Regions from separate parts of the Streptomyces sp. NPDC026538 genome, predicted to be linked through region 1. Evidence: riboswitches for the same ligand, from Rfam matches in the RefSeq annotation. Region 1 holds a riboswitch; each other region holds the start of a gene.
The links. A riboswitch is a leader RNA that binds a small molecule or an ion and turns the genes downstream of it on or off. The one in region 1 is predicted to bind cyclic di-AMP.
Positions count from the first base shown of each region.

Region 2: it holds a riboswitch for cyclic di-AMP, as region 1 does, so the genes downstream of both, ACZ4N4_RS13185 (M23 family metallopeptidase) here and ACZ4N4_RS19905 (M23 family metallopeptidase) in region 1, are expected to answer to the same signal.
Region 3: it holds a riboswitch for cyclic di-AMP, as region 1 does, so the genes downstream of both, ACZ4N4_RS40245 (transglycosylase family protein) here and ACZ4N4_RS19905 (M23 family metallopeptidase) in region 1, are expected to answer to the same signal.

Region 1 covers NZ_JBVHQG010000004.1:640,621-646,498, forward strand. Annotated here, with positions in the region: gene ACZ4N4_RS19900 (SGNH/GDSL hydrolase family protein) at 1-601, opposite strand, end outside; gene ACZ4N4_RS19905 (M23 family metallopeptidase) at 841-1,788, opposite strand; cyclic di-AMP (ydaO/yuaA leader) riboswitch at 1,793-1,952, opposite strand; gene ACZ4N4_RS19910 (alpha-galactosidase) at 2,261-4,345, opposite strand; gene ACZ4N4_RS19915 (tyrosine-protein phosphatase) at 4,520-5,317, shown strand; gene ACZ4N4_RS19920 (DUF6126 family protein) at 5,340-5,462, opposite strand; gene ACZ4N4_RS19925 (helix-turn-helix domain-containing protein) at 5,459-5,878, opposite strand, start outside.
Region 2 covers NZ_JBVHQG010000003.1:21,255-27,132, reverse strand. Annotated here, with positions in the region: gene ACZ4N4_RS13210 (GTP cyclohydrolase II) at 1-289, opposite strand, end outside; gene ACZ4N4_RS13205 (MarR family winged helix-turn-helix transcriptional regulator) at 451-978, opposite strand; gene ACZ4N4_RS13200 (dihydrofolate reductase family protein) at 1,048-2,178, shown strand; tRNA gene ACZ4N4_RS13195 (tRNA-Met) at 2,236-2,309, shown strand; gene ACZ4N4_RS13190 (PP2C family protein-serine/threonine phosphatase) at 2,502-3,611, shown strand; cyclic di-AMP (ydaO/yuaA leader) riboswitch at 3,882-4,039, shown strand; gene ACZ4N4_RS13185 (M23 family metallopeptidase) at 4,049-5,086, shown strand; gene ACZ4N4_RS13180 (aldo/keto reductase) at 5,242-5,878, shown strand, end outside.
Region 3 covers NZ_JBVHQG010000014.1:141,959-147,836, reverse strand. Annotated here, with positions in the region: gene ACZ4N4_RS40255 (FtsB family cell division protein) at 1-223, opposite strand, end outside; gene eno (phosphopyruvate hydratase) at 359-1,645, opposite strand; gene ACZ4N4_RS40245 (transglycosylase family protein) at 2,177-2,878, opposite strand; cyclic di-AMP (ydaO/yuaA leader) riboswitch at 2,882-3,053, opposite strand; gene ACZ4N4_RS40240 (transglycosylase family protein) at 3,253-4,269, opposite strand; gene ACZ4N4_RS40235 (cytochrome P450 family protein) at 4,724-5,878, opposite strand, start outside.

The DNA of each region.
Region 1 (5,878 bases):
GCTGGTCCGGGTCGGCCGGCACCTCGACGCCGAGCGCCTGACCGGCCCGCAGCGCCACCCGCGTGTGCCCTTCGGGAGACAGGTGCAACCGGTCGCCGTCCCAGGCCCGCCGGTCCTGCACGGTCTTCAGGGACCACAGGTCGAGAACCGGGCAGCCGTACCGGTCGGCGACGGCCCGGACATGGCCGTTGTAGGTGGCGATCTTGCCGCGCAGATGCTTGAGGACGGGCACGCCCCGGGTGTCGAACCCGGTGGTCACCAGAACCGTGCCGACGGCCTCGGTCAGTTGGGCCACGGCCCGCTCGAACCGCTCGGCCACCTCGTCGGGGTCGGTGCCGGGGCGGATGATGTCGTTGCCGCCGGCGGAGAAGGAGACCAGGTCCGGGGCGAGTTCCAGGGCCTGCGGCACCTGGTCCGCCACGATCTGGTCGAGCAGTTTCCCGCGCACCGCGAGGTTGGTGTACTCGAAGTCGCCCTCGGGCCGCCGGTCCGACAGCAGTACCGCGAACCGGTCCGCCCAGCCGACGAACGCCCCGTCGGGGCCTGGGTCGCCCACGCCCTCGGTGAAGCTGTCCCCCACCGCCACGTACGACCCGATCACTGATGCATTGTCACTCTTCGAATCGTCTGCCACGTCGGACCATGATTCACCTTCGACTGTGACCTACGCGACCGTAATAAGGGGTTGACGAACGGTGACATAAGACACGCCTAAATACTCGACCAAGCCAGGAATAAGCCTCCGAACAGCGGCGTTGAAGCGTCGATCGCCCGAAGGCCGGACCCGGGGATCGGGGGTCCGGCCTTCGCAGTGCGTGTCAGATCGGTGGGGGTTCCGGGTCAGCCGACGGCGAGGCCCTTGGAGCGGAGGTAGCCGACCGGGTCGATGTCGGAGCCGTAGTCGGGGGTGGTCCGGATCTCGAAGTGGAGGTGCGGGCCGGTGACGTTGCCGGTGGCACCGGAGAGGCCGACCTGCTGGCCCGCGGTCACGGTCTGGCCGACCGAGACGGAGAGCGCGGACAGGTGGCCGTACTGCGCGTAGTAGCCGTCGGCGAGCCTGATGACGACCTGGTTGCCGTAGGCGCCGCCCCAGCCGGCCGTGACGACCGTGCCCGCGCCGACCGCCTTGACCGGGGTACCGGTCGGGACGACGAAGTCGACGCCGGTGTGGTAGCCGCTGGACCACATGCTGCCGGCCACGTGGTAGCCGGTGCCGACGGTGCCACCGGTCACCGGGAGGGCGAAACCGGAGGCGGTCGTCGTCGACGCGTCCGCGGACGAGGCCGCGTTCGAGGCCGCGTTCGAGGACGCGTTCGAGGACGACGACGAGGAGGGGGCGGAGGACTGCGCGTGGGACCGCGTCTGCGACGGGGAGGAGTCCGGGCTCGGGGTGTGCGTCGTCGCGGCGTGGCGGCCGCCGAGCGTGAGCCGGAGACCGGGGTGGATCAGCGAGGGGTTGTCGCCGACCGCCTGCCGGTTGTCGGCGTAGAGCCGGTGCCAGCCGCCGTCGAGGTGGTGATCCCGGGCGATCTTCGAAAGGTAGTCGCCGGGCACCACCGTGTAGACGCGGCGCGTGGAATTCGCGGTGCCGGAATCCTGGACGACGGTCTTCTCGACGGTCGGAAGCGACTGCGTGGTCTTTTCGGAAACGGGCTGCGAGGTGGCCGCGTGGGCGCCGGTGGCCCCCATGAGCGGCAGGGCCAGCGCGGCGCCACCGGTTCCGGCGACTGCCATCGAGCGGGTGAAACGCTGGGACTTGGGGCGGCGGTGCTTACCCTTCGCGGGCATGACGCATTCCTCTCCGGCGCCTGCGAGGTGAGCTGTCGGGTTCGGGCTGGAGCTGCCCGGCCACGCGGGAAGACGTGGCTACACCCCTAGCCGTCCCGGGAACCGGAACAGGCGGTATACCTGGTGGGTCCCCCGCTCCTGCCGGGCACGGGTGAGTGTGTGTGGGGACTCCGGGCGGCGGCAGGATTAGGCGTTCCGTCCGGATGCGTGGCGAACGTAAGCGAGTAGGACGCACGTAAACAAGCACCAAGTTCCGTCTGTCCGAGTTTCGCTTGATCCGTTACGGGAATTCCCGGTCACCCTCCGTGAATTCCGACCTTACGCGCTTTTCCAATTCTCCTGAAAGGCAGGGGAATTACGTGAACATGACGCGCGACGGACGGTCACGAATATGACGCTCCTCACGCACGTCACGCCACGTCCCCTTATTCCAGACCGAGTTGTAATGAAGGCACCAATTCGGACAGAAGGCTCAGATGCGACGCAGCCGGATAACCGTCGCATCCAGGTCACCGCGCAACTCCGTACGCAGCCCGTGGTGCAGCAGGACGGCACCGCGATGCACTTCGCCCGTTTCGCGGCATTCGTACGACGCGGCCGGGTCGAGCCCCCGCAGCCGCAGCGCCGGGATCGGCTCGCCGTAGCTCTGCGCCTGGAGCCAGGCGAGGACCACGGTCTCGTCGCCGAGCGTGTACTGCACCGCGCTGAGTCCGCCGGTCGGCGGCCGCAGCCGGAACTGGTCGCCGCGCTGCACCAGGGGCCGGATGTCCTTGTAGAGCTCCACCCAGCGGCCGGCCTCGGCCAGCTCGTCCTCGGTCCACCGCGAGAGGTCGCCGCCGACGCCGAGCGCCCCGGCCATGGAGCTGACGAAGCGGAACCGCAGGCTGCTGACCCGACCGTTGAGCTGGTGGTTCGGGCTGTCGGTGACCCAGGCGGACATCACCCGGGCCGGGTGGATCTGGCTGAAGCCGTGCTGGATGGCGAGCCGGTCCAGCGGGTCGGTGTTGTCGGAGGTCCACACCTCGTCGGTGCGGCTCATGATGCCGAGGTCGATCCGGCCGCCACCGCCGGAGCAGGACTCGATGGCGACGTTCGGGTGGGCCGCCCGGATCCGGTCGAGCAGGGCGTACAGCCCGCGCACGTGGTCGACCCACAGACGCTGCGGGTAGGGCTCACCGGGCCAGCCCGCGTCGGTGAAGCAGCGGTTGAAGTCCCACTTGACGTAGTCGATCGGGGCGCTGGACAGCAGGGTGTCGAGCTGCCGCCAGAGGTACTCCTGGACGTCCGCGCGGGCGAGGTTGAGGACGAGCTGATTGCGCAGTTCCGTCCGCTTTCTTCCCTGCTGGTACTGCACCCAGTCGGGGTGCGCGCGGTACAGGTCGCTGTCCGCGTTGACCATCTCGGGCTCGACCCAGATGCCGAACTGCATGCCCAGGGCGTGTACGTAGTCGGCGAGGGGCCCCAGGCCCTTGGGGAAGCGGTCCGGGTTGGGCGTCCAGTCGCCGAGGCCCGCGCGGTCGCTGGTGCGCTTGCCGAACCAGCCGTCGTCGACCACGAACAGCTCGACACCGATCGCGGCGGCCCGGCGGGCGAGGGTGGCCTGCTGCTCCTCGGAGATGTCGAAGGTGGTGGCCTCCCAGGAGTTGAACAGCACCGGCCGGTCCCGGTCGGCGTCCGGGATGACGTACGCCCGCTGGTAGGCGTGCCAGGCCCGGCTGGCCCCGCCGAAGCCGCCGTCGGTCCACAGGCCCGCGAAGACCGGGCTGGTGTACGACTCGCCCTCGGCCAGCATCAGCAGGCCCGAGTCGTCGTAGCCGGCGCCGCCGGTGATCTGCACGCGCGCGTCCGGGAGTTGGGCGACGGCGATCCGCCAGGAGCCGGACCAGCCGAGGGCGCAGCCCCAGACCTCGCCGCGCTCCTCGGTGGCGTCGGTGTCGAGGGCGACCCAGGGCAGGTGCTGGTGGCTGGTGTGGCCGCGGCGGCTGCCGATGACCTTCTCGCCGTAGGTGAGGGGCGCGCGGGTCAGGCGGGACTCGGCGGCCCAGCGGCCGTGCAGCTGGGAGAGGCGCCAGCCCTCGCGGTCGGGGAGCGTCCAGGCGGCCGGGTCGGCGCGCAGCAGCTCCAAAGACACGTCCCCCTGGTTGTCGACGGTCACCCAGCGCTCGACGACGTCGCCGCGCATCCGGTAGTGCAGGGTGATGAGGATCCCGTCGTCCCGGAAGCGCAGACGCAGCTCCTCGTCGGCCGCGTCGCCCTCCGTCTCGTACGCCTCGAAGGTCCACTCGGTGCCGCGGCGCTCCTCGGTGCGCACGGAGAGCGCGGGGCGGACGAAACGGGGACCGCCCTCGACGGGGTACTCCTCACGGCCGTCCAGCGGGGACTCGAACGGCCAGTAGCCGGGTAGCGCCCGGGTGCTGAGCTCCTCGGCGTCGGCGAGCCCGATCTTCGGGCCCCAGTGCAGGTGGAGCAGTTCGTCGCCCTCCGTGAGGTGCAGCGCGTAGCTGCTGCCTGGGCCCGACAGGAGCCAGGTACGACCGTTTTCGGCGATGTCCACCACGAGAAACCTCACACAGGTGCCAACAGATCCGCTCAAGCACCAACATCATCAAGGGCACGGGCCGTCGGAGGCAACGCCTGTGGACAACTCATTGCCCGTGGAAACCGATGTCGTATGGTCGATCCAGTGCCCGTCGACGAGCAGCGCCGACGGGTCCGACCGGGAGGAGCCCCCGTGACGCAGCAGGTCCCGTCGACCGAGCCCGAGCTGGCCGGTGTGCGCAACTTCCGTGACGTGGGCGGCCTGCCGACCGTGGACGGGCGCCGGGTCCGGCACGGTGTGCTGTTCCGCAGCGGGCATCTGGCGCACGCGACGGAGCAGGACGCGGAGTTCCTCACCTCCCTCGGCCTGCACACGATCTTCGACTTCCGCAACGCGGCCGACCAGAAGCTGGAGGGCCCGGACGTCGAGCTGCCCGGCGTTCGGAACGTGAACCTGCCGCTGACCGACCCGGCACACGGCGCCGAGTTCTGGACGATGGTCCGCGAGGGCGACATCGAGCAGCTCCGCGGCCTCCTGGGCGACGGCAAGGCGGCGAACCGGATGGTCAGCTCGTACCGCACGATCGTCAGGGACCGCACCGAGGAGCACTCGCGCGTCCTGCACGGGCTCGCCGAGGACAGCGTCCCGGCGCTGATGCACTGCGCGGCCGGCAAGGACCGGGCGGGCGTCTCCATAGCCGTGACGCTCCTGGCGGTGGGCGTGGAGCGGGACGCGATCCTCGCCGACTACCTGGAGTCCAACGCCAAGCACCGCCGCTACAGGGTGCGGCGCAGCGGCGGCGGGGACAGCGCGTACAGCCCCGAGGTGATGGAACTGCTGAGCCCGCTCTTCGAGGCCCGCGCGGAATATCTGACGGCTGCCTTCGAGAGCATCGAGAAGACGTGGGGTGACGTCGACACGTACCTGGAGCAGGGCCTGAAGCTCACCCCGGAGACCCGCGAGCGGCTGCGCGGGCGCCTGCTCGACTGAAGCCGGCCCAGGACGGGAGTGCTCAGCCCTTGCCGCCGACGGCGAACAGCAGGTAGAGGAACGCGGCGAAGACGTGCCCGACAGCGATGTAGATGATCAGCCGGACCCACAGGGCCCGGGGGAACTTCTCCTCCATGTTGCTCATGGCAGCTCTCCGGTGATCGGCCCCAGGCACAACGCGGCCAGGGGACTCTGCAGCAGGGTGTGGACGAACAGCAGCTCGACGCCGTCGTGGTCCTCGGCGGCGAGCCGGTGCGGGGTGAGCGAGTCGAAGTGGGCACTGTCACCGGGCGCGAGGACATGGGTGGTGTCACCGAGGCGCAGCCGGAGCCGCCCGTGCAGGACGTACAGCCACTCCTCGCCGGGATGCACCCGCACGATGTCGCCCTGGGAGCCGTACGGCACCCGGACGCGCAGCGCCTGCATGCCGCGGCCGGACGCCCCGGCCTGCCAGTACGTCCAGCCGCCCGCCCGCGTCGGCTCCATGTCCGCGGTCCGTACGATCGCGTCCTTGTCGGCGACCGTCTCGCCGAGCAGCTCGGAAACCGTCGTATCGTAGAC
Region 2 (5,878 bases), on a different contig from region 1:
GGTACAGCAGCACGCCGCCGCGATCCGCGATGCGCTCGACGGCCTCGCGCAGCTGGGGTCCGCAGTCGCAGCGGGCCGAGCCGAAGACGTCGCCGGTCAGGCACTCGGAGTGCAGCCGGACCAGCGGGAGCGTGCCGGGCGCGGGGTCGCCGAGCACGACGGCCACATGTTCCTGCCCGTCGCTGAGGCCATGGAACGTGACGAGTTCGGCGTCGACGCTGTAGCCGTCGGTGAAGCGCAGCGGTACCCGGACGCGGGCGCGCTGGGTGGCGGCGGGGAAGTCGGGCATCGGGTTCTCCTGTGTCCGGGTGCAGGACGGTAGCGGCCTCTGTTTCAGATTTGAAGCAGATCCACCGCTGGAACCCTACCCATGTTTTAAATTTGAAGCAACAGGGTTTTGCGGGAATATCCACGGGGTCCCACCGCGAGACCTCCTGGCCGGCCGAGGCCCTACGAGGAACCGGAACAGGGCGACGATCGCCGCCGCCAGGGAACCTCGTCGGAGGTCGGCCGCGGGGTCGACGCGTCACCCTCCAGCGCCCGTGCGATCGCCGAGCTGATCTCCTCCAGCTGGTCCACCTGCTCGGGGGAGAGATGGTCGAACACCGCCGCGCGTACCGTCTCCACGTGCCCCGGCGCCGCGCGCTCCAGCACCGCCATGCCCTCGTCGGTCAGGGCGGCGAAGCTGCTCCGCTTGTCCCACTTGCAGTCCTCGCGCCGGATCAGCCCGTCCTTCTCCAGCCGGGTCACGGCGTACGTCAGCCGGCTCCGGGTGATCTTCGACTTCTCGGCGAGGTCGGTCATGCGCAGCTTGCGCTCCGGCGCCTCGGAGAGACTGACGAGGATGCCGTAGTACAGATGCGGCATGCCGGCGTCCTGCTGGAGCTGCCGGTCCATCGCATCGTCCAGGAGGTGTGTCGCCGAGATGTAGGCGCGCCAGGCGCTCTGCTCCTTCGGCGTCAGCCAGCGAGTCGTCATACCGTCAGTGTAGGTTTGTTTCAAAGTTTAACCAAGCCTGCCCGTCGCCCTCGGGAGTGAGCACGTCCGATGCCGTACCCCTACGTCCTGCTGTCCGCCGCCGTCTCCCTCGACGGCTATCTCGACGACACCGGCCCCGACCGCCTGCTGCTCTCGTCCCCGGCCGACTTCGACCGCGTCGACGAGGTGCGGGCCTCCGTCGACGCGATCCTGATCGGAGCCGGCACCATCCGCGCGGACAACCCGCGGCTGCTGGTCAACGACCCCGGGCGGCGCGCGGCCCGGACCGCGGCGGGCAAGCCCGAGTACCCCCTCAAGGTCACGGTCACCGCGACCGGCGACCTCGACCCGGACGCGAAGTTCTGGCACACCGGCGGCGCGAAGGTCGTGTACACGACGGACATGGGTGCGGCGCGGGTCCGCGGCCTCGGTATCGCCGCGGACGTCGTCTCCCTCGGCGCCGACCTCGACTGGCCCGCGCTGCTGAGGGACCTGCGCGAGGCCCGGTCGGTCGGGCGTCTGATGGTCGAGGGCGGCGGCACCGTCCACACCCAGCTCCTCCAGCAGGGCCTGGCCGACGAACTCCAGCTGGTCCTGGCCCCGCTCTTCGTCGGCGATCCGAAGGCGCCGCGGCTGTTCGGCCCGGGCGGGTACCAGGAGGGGCGGCTGCGGCTCCTGGAGAGCCGCCGTATCGAGGACGTCGTCCTGATGCGGTACGAGCCCACCGCCCCCGGCACGGGCGGGTCGGCGTCCGCTGCGGACCGGCACTGGCTGCGACTCGCCTGCGAGCTGGCGGCCGACTGCCCGCCCTCCCGGACCGCCTTCAGCGTCGGCGCGGTGGTGGTCGCGGCCGACGGCACGGAACTGGCCCGCGGCCACTCCCGGGAGGCCGGTGACCCGGTCGTCCACGCGGAGGAGGCGGCCCTGGCCAAGATCTCCCCGGCCGACCCCCGGCTGGCCACGGCCACGGTCTACACCAGCCTCGAACCCTGCACCCACCGCGCCTCCCGGCCGCACCCCTGCGCCGAGCTGATCCTGCGGGCCGGGGTGCGGCGGGTGGTGACGGCGTGGCGCGAGCCGGACACCTTCGTCGAGGCGGCCGACGGGACGGGGATGCTGCGGGAGGCGGGGGTGGCGGTGCTGGTGCTGGGCGCGTACGAGGGGCTGGCGAAAGCACCGAACGCGCACCTGCTGGGTTGACCTCTCCGTAACCCGTGTGACTCGAGCTCTTCCGATGGCGTATGCTGGTTTCACCGACGCGGGGTGGAGCAGCTCGGTAGCTCGCTGGGCTCATAACCCAGAGGTCGCAGGTTCAAATCCTGTCCCCGCTACTGAAGACCAGGGCCGGAATCCAAGAACAAGGATTCCGGCCCTGAGTCGTATACCGGCACGTGTTCCTCCGTGTCTCCCTCTGCGTGTTCCTCATCACACCCGTCCGTACTCATCCGCCCGGTCCACACCACTCGCCGCTGCTCGCTCGCAGCCGCAAATCTGGACGGACATATATTGGACACCTGGGACATATGGGGAGTCGTGCCGTGGGCTCTGGACAGGCGCAGGAGGACGGGGCCGCAGCCGTCCGCACCCTGGCCCGCTTCCTGCCCGTCCTGCTGATCGCGGCCGGCGTCTGCTACGACCTCCTCACCCCGCGGGCCTTCACACCGGTCCCCTTCTTCACGGCCGCCCCGCTGATCGCCGCGCCCCTCTCCTCCCTCCGCGCCACCGTCCTGACCGGCCTCGCGTCCTTCCTCGCCGCCTATGCCGTGCACGCCCGCCACACCTTGAACCCCGACGTCGGCATGGCCACCGAAGTCCTCACCGTGGTCACCGTCGCCGCCCTCGCCGCCGGCATCAACCGGGTGGTCCGCCTCGGCGACCAGCGCCTCGCCTCCGCCCGCGAGATCGCGGAGACCGCCCAGCGGGCGGTGCTGCCCGAGCCCGCCCAGTGGATCGGCGGCTTCGAGATCGCCGCCCGCTACGAGGCGGCCCAGGAGGGCGCCTTCATCGGGGGCGACCTGTACGCCGTCCAGGACACCCCGTACGGCGTGCGGCTGGTCGTCGGCGACGTCCGCGGCAAGGGCATGGGCGCGGTCGCCGCCGTAGCCGTGGTGATCGGCGCGTTCCGGGAGGCCGCCGAGCAGGAGGCGACGCTGGAGGCGGTGGCGGGGCGGCTGGAGCGGGCGCTGGACCGCGAGGGTGTCCGGCGTGGCGGCGTCGACGCGTTCGAGGGGTTCACCACCGCCGTGCTCGCCGAACTCCGGCACGGCGAGGGCACGGTCCGGGTCGTCAACCGCGGCCATCCGCCGCCCCTGCTGCTGTACGGCGACGGCAGGGTGAGCCCGGTACGGGTGCCCGAGGCCGCGCTGCCGCTGGGGATGGGCGAGTTGGGGGCCTGGCCGGACCGGGCCGCCGAGCACGCGTTCCCGAGCGGGGCCACGCTGCTGCTGTTCACTGACGGCCTCTCCGAGGCGCGGGACGCGCACGGCCGGTTCTACGACCCCGAGCGGCGGCTGACCGGCCGGGTCGGCACCGCCCCCGGCCCGCTGCTGGCCCGGCTCGCGGCCGAGGTGCGCCGGCACACCGGCGGCGGCATGACGGACGACATGGCGCTGCTCGCGGTACGGCGGCCCTGAGCGCGGTGGCCGGGCCCCGTACTGGGGATCGTCACCCTCGGTGCACGGGCGACCGCCCTCCGCGTAACGGCTGAGTCACCATCAAAACGCGTGTGACTCCTGAGCCGAACAGTGCGCATGGTCAACTCGACCGTTTTCGGCCGTTCGTGGCAGGTAAGTCCATGCTTTGAAAGCTTAATGATCAAGGCGAACAGCTTGGAATCTGACAGCCGGGTCTATTAACGTTCGATAACGCAGCGCGGTCGTCCCAGCCGTCACCCGCGACGGCTCCGTGCGCACGCGCCGAATCCCGCAAGGGAACCGGGGAACCACCACCTTGGGGTGAATCGCACGGCTGCCGCCGGCAGAGATCGGCCGGTATACGCGCGTAGGAGACCTTCCTGCTCCGAACCCGTCAGCTAACCCGGTAGGCGGCGGAAGGAAAGGAGTGCGCCCGCGTGGCGTCCAACCGGCCTGCCCCGACAGCCCCGTTCGTGCCCAGCCAGCGTCAACCCGAGACCTACGGCTATGGCGGCTACCGCACCGACGAGGGCCCCTGGGAGGAGTGGAACCCCACCGAGGAGTCCCTCGCCCCGGTACGCGGCCGGCACCGGGTCGCCAAGCAGCGCGGCGGCGGCCTCGCCCGCAGCTCCACGGTCCTCGGCGTCGGCGTCATCGCCGCCGTCGGCGCGGGCGGCATGGCCAGCGCCAACACCGGCAAGCCGCCGGTCTCCATCTCGCTGCCCGACCTGCCGTCCTCCGTCGACTCCCTGCTCGGCGAGGGCGGTGGCCACCACGCCACCCAGACCGCCCTCAGCAGTGTCACCACGACGGCCGCCACCGACGCCGACGACTCCTCCCCCGACGCCGGTGAGGCGCTGCGCAGCCGGATCATCGCCCAGGCCGAGCAGCAGCAGACCCAGCTCGACGTCAAGGCCACCGCCAAGGCCGTGGCCGCCGCCGACAAGGCGGTCTCCGACGCGGAGGCCAAGGCGGAGAAGGCCGCGGCCGCCAAGGCCGCCGACGCCAAGGAGCAGGCGCAGGCCGCCGAGAAGGCGCAGGCCGAGCAGAAGCGGCTCGCCGCGCTGGCCAAGCAGTACACGCTGCCGGTCGTCTCCTACACGATCACCGGCACCTTCGGGCAGGCCGGCTCCATGTGGGCCTCCGGCTACCACACCGGCCTCGACTTCGCCGCCCCCACCGGCACGCTGATCAAGGCCGTGCACAGCGGCACCGTCACGGAGGCCGGCTGGGCCGGATCGTACGGCTACCGCACGATCATCACCCTGGACGACGGCACCGAGCTGTGGTTCTGCCACCAGTCCTCGATCGGCGTCAAGGTCGGCCAGAAGGTCGCCACCGGCGATGTCATCGGCCGCGTCGGCGCCACCGGCAACGTCACCGGCCCGCACCTCCACCTGGAGGTCCACCCCGGCGGTCAGGCCACCGGCATCGACCCGATGACCTGGCTGCGCGGCAAGGGCCTCAACCCCTGACGGACCCTACGGATCCCCGGCGGCCCTGACGACAACCCCCCGACGTCAGGGCTGCCGGTCTGGTGTGCCCGGGGGCCGGCCAGGGTCTTCCGCTTTTACGAGAACTTCGCGTTTCGGCGGCATCGGTCCGCAGGCGGCCGATGTTGAACTGAGGCATGACCCCTTCTCCCGCTTCTTCCGCTTCCCGTTCCCTCCGCAAGCTCGGCGCCTCCGATCTGGAGGTCTTCCCGCTCTGCCTCGGCGGCAACGTCTTCGGCTGGACCGCCGACGAGGCCACCTCCTTCGCCGTCCTCGACGCGTACACGGCAGCGGGCGGCAACTTCGTGGACACCGCCGACTCGTACTCGGCCTGGATCGAGGGCCACAAGGGCGGCGAGTCCGAGACCGTCATCGGCGAGTGGGTCAAGGCACGCGGCAACCGCGACGACGTGGTGATCGCGACGAAGGTCAGCCAGCACCCCAATTACCCGGGTCTGTCGGGCGCCAACATCAAGGCCGCCGCCGACGCGTCCCTGCGCCGCCTGGGCACCGACTACATCGACCTGTACTACACGCACTTCGACAAGCCCGAGATCCCGGTCGAGGAGATCATCGGCGCGCTGGACGAACTGGTGCGGGCGGGCAAGGTCCGGCACATCGCCGCGTCCAACATCACCGCCGAGCGGCTCCAGGAGTCCCTGGACTTCTCCGACCGCGAGGGCCTCGCCCGGTACGTCGCCCTCCAGCCCCACTACAACCTGGTCTCCCGCGACACCTACGAGGGGTCCCTCCAGGAGCTGGCCTCCCGCACCG
Region 3 (5,878 bases), on a different contig from region 1:
GGTCGGCGATCTCGGCACGCTGGGAGACGTACTGCCGCATCGGATAGGCGAGCGCGACGATCATCGTGCACAGCACGATCGCGAGCAGCGCGGCGCGGCCGGTCAGCCGGGAGCGGCGGGCCTGCCGCTTGGTCTGGGAGCGGTAGACCCGGGCCGCCGTCTGCTCGCCGAGCAGCTTCAGCCTGGTCGCGGTGGAGAACCGGTCCCGGTCCTTCACGGCCATGTCCCCGCCTCCCGTTCACACGCGCGTACGTCCCCGCACACGGTACGGGACCGGTACGGGGACGTACGTACGACTGGCGCAGCCTTGACCCTTAACGGGTCAGCGACCCGTGACGGGTCAGCGACCCCTGACGGGTCAGCCCTTGAAGCGCGGGAACGCGCTGCGGCCGGCGTACACCGCGGCGTCGTCGAGGATCTCCTCGATGCGCAGCAGCTGGTTGTACTTGGCGACGCGCTCGGAGCGGGCCGGGGCGCCGGTCTTGATCTGGCCGCAGTTGGTGGCGACGGCGAGGTCGGCGATGGTGACGTCCTCGGTCTCACCGGAGCGGTGGGACATCATGCACTTGAAGCCGTTGCGCTGGGCCAGCTCGACGGCGTCCAGGGTCTCGGTGAGCGAGCCGATCTGGTTCACCTTGACGAGCAGGGCGTTGGCGGCGCCGTCCTCGATGCCGCGGGCCAGGCGCTCCGGGTTGGTGACGAAGAGGTCGTCGCCGACGATCTGGACCTTGTCACCGAGCTTGTCGGTGAGGACCTTCCAGCCGGCCCAGTCGTCCTCGAACAGCGGGTCCTCGATGGAGACCAGCGGGTAGGAGGCGACGAGCTCCTCGTAGTACTCGGTCATCTCGGCGGCCGAGCGGGACTTGCCCTCGAACTCGTACTTGCCGTCCTTGTAGAACTCGGACGCGGCAACGTCGAGCGCGAGCGCGATCTGCTCGCCCGGGACGTAGCCGGCCTGCTTGACGGCCTCGAGGATGAGGTCGAGCGCGGCGCGGTTGGACTCCAGGTTCGGGGCGAAGCCGCCCTCGTCGCCGAGGCCGGTGGACAGGCCCTTGCTCTTCAGGACCTTCTTCAGGGTGTGGTAGACCTCGGCACCCCAGCGCAGCGCCTCGGAGAAGGACTCCGCGCCGATCGGGGCGATCATGAACTCCTGGATGTCCACGTTGGAGTCCGCGTGCGAGCCGCCGTTGAGGATGTTCATCATCGGCACCGGCAGCAGGTGCGCGTTGGGGCCGCCCAGGTAGCGGAACAGCGGCAGGTCGCTGGCCTCGGAGGCGGCGTGGGCGACGGCGAGGGAGACGCCGAGGATGGCGTTGGCGCCGAGCGAGCCCTTGTTGTCGGTGGCGTCCAGGTCGAACATCGCCTGGTCGATCAGGCGCTGCTCGGTGGCGTCGTAGCCGACCAGCTCCGGGCCGATCTGCTCGATCACGGCGAGGACGGCCTTCTCGACACCCTTGCCGAGGTAGCGGTTGGGGTCGCCGTCACGGAGCTCGATGGCCTCGAAGGCGCCGGTGGAGGCGCCGGACGGGACGGCGGCACGACCCGTGCTGCCGTCGTCGAGGCCGACCTCGACCTCGACCGTGGGGTTGCCTCGGGAGTCCAGGATTTCCCGGGCTACGACGACGTCGATGGACGGCACGAGCATCTCCTTCTTGGGATGTGACGCTGGTTGTGCGGGCGCACGCGGGCCTTGTCGGCCCTTGCTCAGCCTTGCGACTAGAGCCTAACCGCCCCGGGCCCGACAATCGGCCGACCGACCGGCCCGTGGACACACAGACGGTACTCATTGTTCATGTGCGGAACAAAGGGGGGTCCGATGAAGAACGGAAGAAGAGCGGGTCAAGAGGAAGACCGCGGGAGGACGGCGCGCGGACGGCGAGGACCGCGCCACGTGGACGGCGAGGACCGCGCGGGGGCTCGCGAGGGACGGCGAGGAGCGCGCGAGGACCGCGCGAGGACGGCGCGGACGGCGCGGAGCTCGCGAGGGACGGCGCGGACGGCGCCGAGCTCGCGCGGGACGGCAAAGAGAAACCCCGCCCCGGTGCGTACGGGGGAGAACGCACCGGAACGGGGGCTCGTGGGGGACGGGGGTGACCCTCACGCGGTCTCCACTATGGGGACCACGGCTGTGCGGGCGCTGTGATTCAGCTGGCGCCCTCGTATTACTTCGGGCGCCTTACTTCAGGTGCAGCTGCTGGCCCGGGTAGATGAAGTCGGCGTCGTCGACGATGTCCTTGTTCAGCTTGAACAGCGCCTGCCAGCCGCCCTTGACCTTGTGCTTCTCGGCGATGGAGCTGAGCGTGTCGCCCTTGACGACCTTGTACTCGCCGTCGCCCTTCTTGACCTTCTTGCCGGTCGGGGTGGTGACGGTCTTCTTGGCGGCCGGACGCTCGGCGGAGCGGGAGGCGGCCTGGGTGTCGGTCGTACGGCTGCTCGTGCCGCTGTTCGCCGAGTTGGAGGAGGAAGAGGACGACGAGGAGGAGCTGGTGCTGCCGCCGGAGTAGGCGGCGCCGGACAGGCCCGTGCCGCAGACCGGCCAGGCGCCCTTGCCCTGCGCGGCGAGGACCTTCTCGGCGATCTCGATCTGCTGCGCCTTGGTGGCCTGGTTGGCCTGCGCGGCGTACTGCGTGCCGCCGTACGCGGCCCAGGTGGAGGCGGAGAACTGCAGACCGCCGTAGTAGCCGTTGCCGGTGTTGATGGCCCAGTTGCCGCCGGACTCGCACTGGGCGACGGTGTCCCACTCGGAGGCGGTGGCGGCGGAGGCGGTGCCGGAGGCCATCAGCGGAGCGGCGATGGCGACACCGGTGACGCCGGCGAGCGCGGCGGCACGGGTGGCCCTGGACGGACGACGGTGCTTGCCCTTGCCGGAAAACAGCATGAAGGATCCCCTCACCGACGCCTGCGAGGTGAGCTGTCGGGTTCGGGCCGGTTGAGTTGCCCGGCCGCGCACCTCACGGTGCGCGGCTTCACCCCGAGCCGGACACGGCAGTCTCAACTACCGGTCCCGGCACTTACCTTGGGTCCCCCGCTCCTGCCTACGGCGCTTGACGCGACGACTGTTCCCGGGCAGCCGCTGGCAGGACTCGGCGTTGCGACGGCCGGGGCTCGTGGTGACGAGCGGCCTTGACCGTAAACAGACGATCAGGTGAATTTCAAAGATGATCAGGGCTTCTGAGACTCATCCCACACTTTCACCAAACCGGACATTTAACTTCGAAGTAGGGCGGCCGGAAGGTCCAACTCCCGCTACTTTTAGTCCGTTTCGCTGCTGAGTTTCAGGGTCTGACCGGGGGCGATGTCGTTCGGGTCGGCACCGATGTCCGCCTTGTTCGCGACATAGAGCGCATGCCATCCGCCGTCGAGGTCAAGGGAGTCGGCGATGGAGGCGAGGGTGTCGCCGTCCCGGACGGTGTAGGTGCCGGCGTCCCGGGAGGCGTGACGGCCGGAAGAAGTCACACTCTGACCGCTTGTCACGCTTTCGTCCGCCGAGCCGCCGCGATGCTTGCCGCCGCTGCTGACGGCCCCCGTGTCGACCAGATCCCAGGAACTGCCCGTCTGCCACGAATTGTCCGAGTCATCGGCTTCGGGCACGACGGGATTCTCGCCCGCCTTCGAGGCACTGGACCCCTTGGATCCCGACTTGTCCGCCTTCGTGGAGTCGGCAGGGGTGCCCTTGCCGGAGTCGTCACTCGCACTCGGGGACGGGGTGACGGAGCCGGAGTCCGTGGCGCCCGAGGCATCCGACGAGGAGTCGGACGAGCCGGAATTCGATGAACCGGAGGAATCCGAAGAACCAGATGAAGAGGATGAATCCGACAGCCCGGAGGACGAGTCGGAGGAGCCGGACGAGTCGTCCGATCCACCGAGGCCGGTGTCGACGTTCACCGAGGCGTCGTCCGAGGAGAGCCCGGCGATCAGGGCGCAGGTCCGCCAGGGCTTGGTGCCCTGGTCGGCGAGGATCTTCTCGGCGACGGAGATCTGCTGCGAACGGCTCGCCTGGTCCGGCGTGGCGGCGTACTCCTGGCCGCCGTACTCGTCCCAGTCGTCCTGGGACATCTGCAGGCCGCCGTAGTAGCCGGTGCCGGCGTCCATGCTCCAGGAGCCGCCGCTCTCGCACTCGGCCACCCTGTCCCAGGTGTTGCCGTCGGCCGCGTTGGCGCTCGCCGCACCCAGGAGCGGGATGGCGATGGCCGAGCCGGTCACGCCGGCCGCGACGAGGAGAGCCGGAGCCTGACGGGGGCGACGGTGACGACCGTTCCCGGAGAGCATGCGGAAACCTTTCGAGCGACAGCGGTGACCGGCGCGGCGGGTCCCGCCGGGGCGCCGCACTTGATGGGTGAACGTATAGGCAGACGATCACTTGTCACAAGTTAATGCCGCGTAGATCACGTGAAGATCACAGAGTTGAACGCTGGTCATCTTTACGGGTGGAGGGCCTGGTGGAGGGCCAAGTGGGGGGTGGCGGGTGGGGTGGTGGGTGGGTTGGCGGGTGGGTTGGCGGGTGGGTTGGTGTGGGCCGCCAGTGGGGGATGGTCGGGGCCTGGTGGGGCGCCGGTCGGGCCTGATGGAGGACCGGCGGGGGCTTGGCGGGGCGCCGGCGGCAGGGGCCGGGTGGGCGCCTGCCTGTGGGGGGGCTTGGCAGCGCGCTGGCGGGGGCCAGGTGGACGCCTGCGGGGGCTTGGCAGGGCGTCCGCCGGGGGGCCAGGTGGACGCCTGCGGGGGCTCATCGACCGTCGGGGGTGAACTTCACGGGGAGCGTGCGCAGTCCGCGCATGATGAGGCCGCCGCGCCAGCGCAACTCACTCTCCGGCGCCGCGAGTCGCAGGTCCGGGAGGCGGGTGAGCAGGGTCGCGAGCGCGCTCTGCCCTTCCAGGCGGGCGAGCGGAGCGCCCAGGCAGTAGTGGATGCCGTGGCCGTACCCGAGGTGCTGGTTGTCCCGCCGTGCCAGGTCGAGCGTGTCCGGCTCGGCGAACCGCTCCGGGTCCCGGTCCGCGGCGGCGAGTACGACGAGGACCGGGTCTCCGGCCGCGATGCGCTGCCCGCCGATGCCGAGCGGCTCGGTGGCGAACCGCCAGGTGGCGAGCTCCACCGGCCCGTCGTAGCGCAGGAGTTCCTCCACCCCGGTCTCCAGCAGTCCGCGCTCGCCGGCGGCCAGGGAGTCCTGCAGGCGGCGGCGTTGTTCCGGGTGGGTGAGCAGTGCGTACGTGCCGTTCCCGATGAGGTTGACCGTCGTCTCGAAGCCGGCGAACAGCAGGATGAAGGCCATGGCGGCGGCCTCGTTCTCGGTGAGGTGCTCGCCGTGGTCGGAGGCGCGGATGAGCCCGGAGATGAGGTCCTCGCCGGGGGCCGGCTCGGCGGACAGCGCCTCCCGCTTCCGGTGGATCAGTTCGGCCAGATATCCGCGCATCTTCTTCACGGACCGAGCGACCCCGCCCCGCGGCCCACCGCCGTGTCGGATCATCATGCCGGCCCAGTCCCGGAAGTCGTCCTGGTCCTCTCGCGGGACGCCCAGCAGGTCGCAGATGGCGTAGATGGGCAGCGGGAAGGCGAACTCATGGATGAGGTCGGCCTCGCCCCGGTCCGCGAACCCGTCGATGAGCCGGTCGGTCAGCTCCTGCACGCGGGGCGCGAACTCCGCCACCCGGCGCGGCGTGAACGCCTTGCTGACCAGCCGGCGCAGCCGGGTGTGGTCCGGCGGGTCGATGTTCAGCAGGTGCGTCATCAGCTCGGCCTTGCGCTCACCGGGGATCCCGGTCTTCCCCTTGGCGTGCGCGGGCTCGTCGTGGTGCGCCGGATTCTTGGACAGCCGGGGGTCGGCGAGGGCCTGCCTGGCGTCGGCGTACCGGGTGACCAACCATGCCTCGACCCCGCTGGGGAG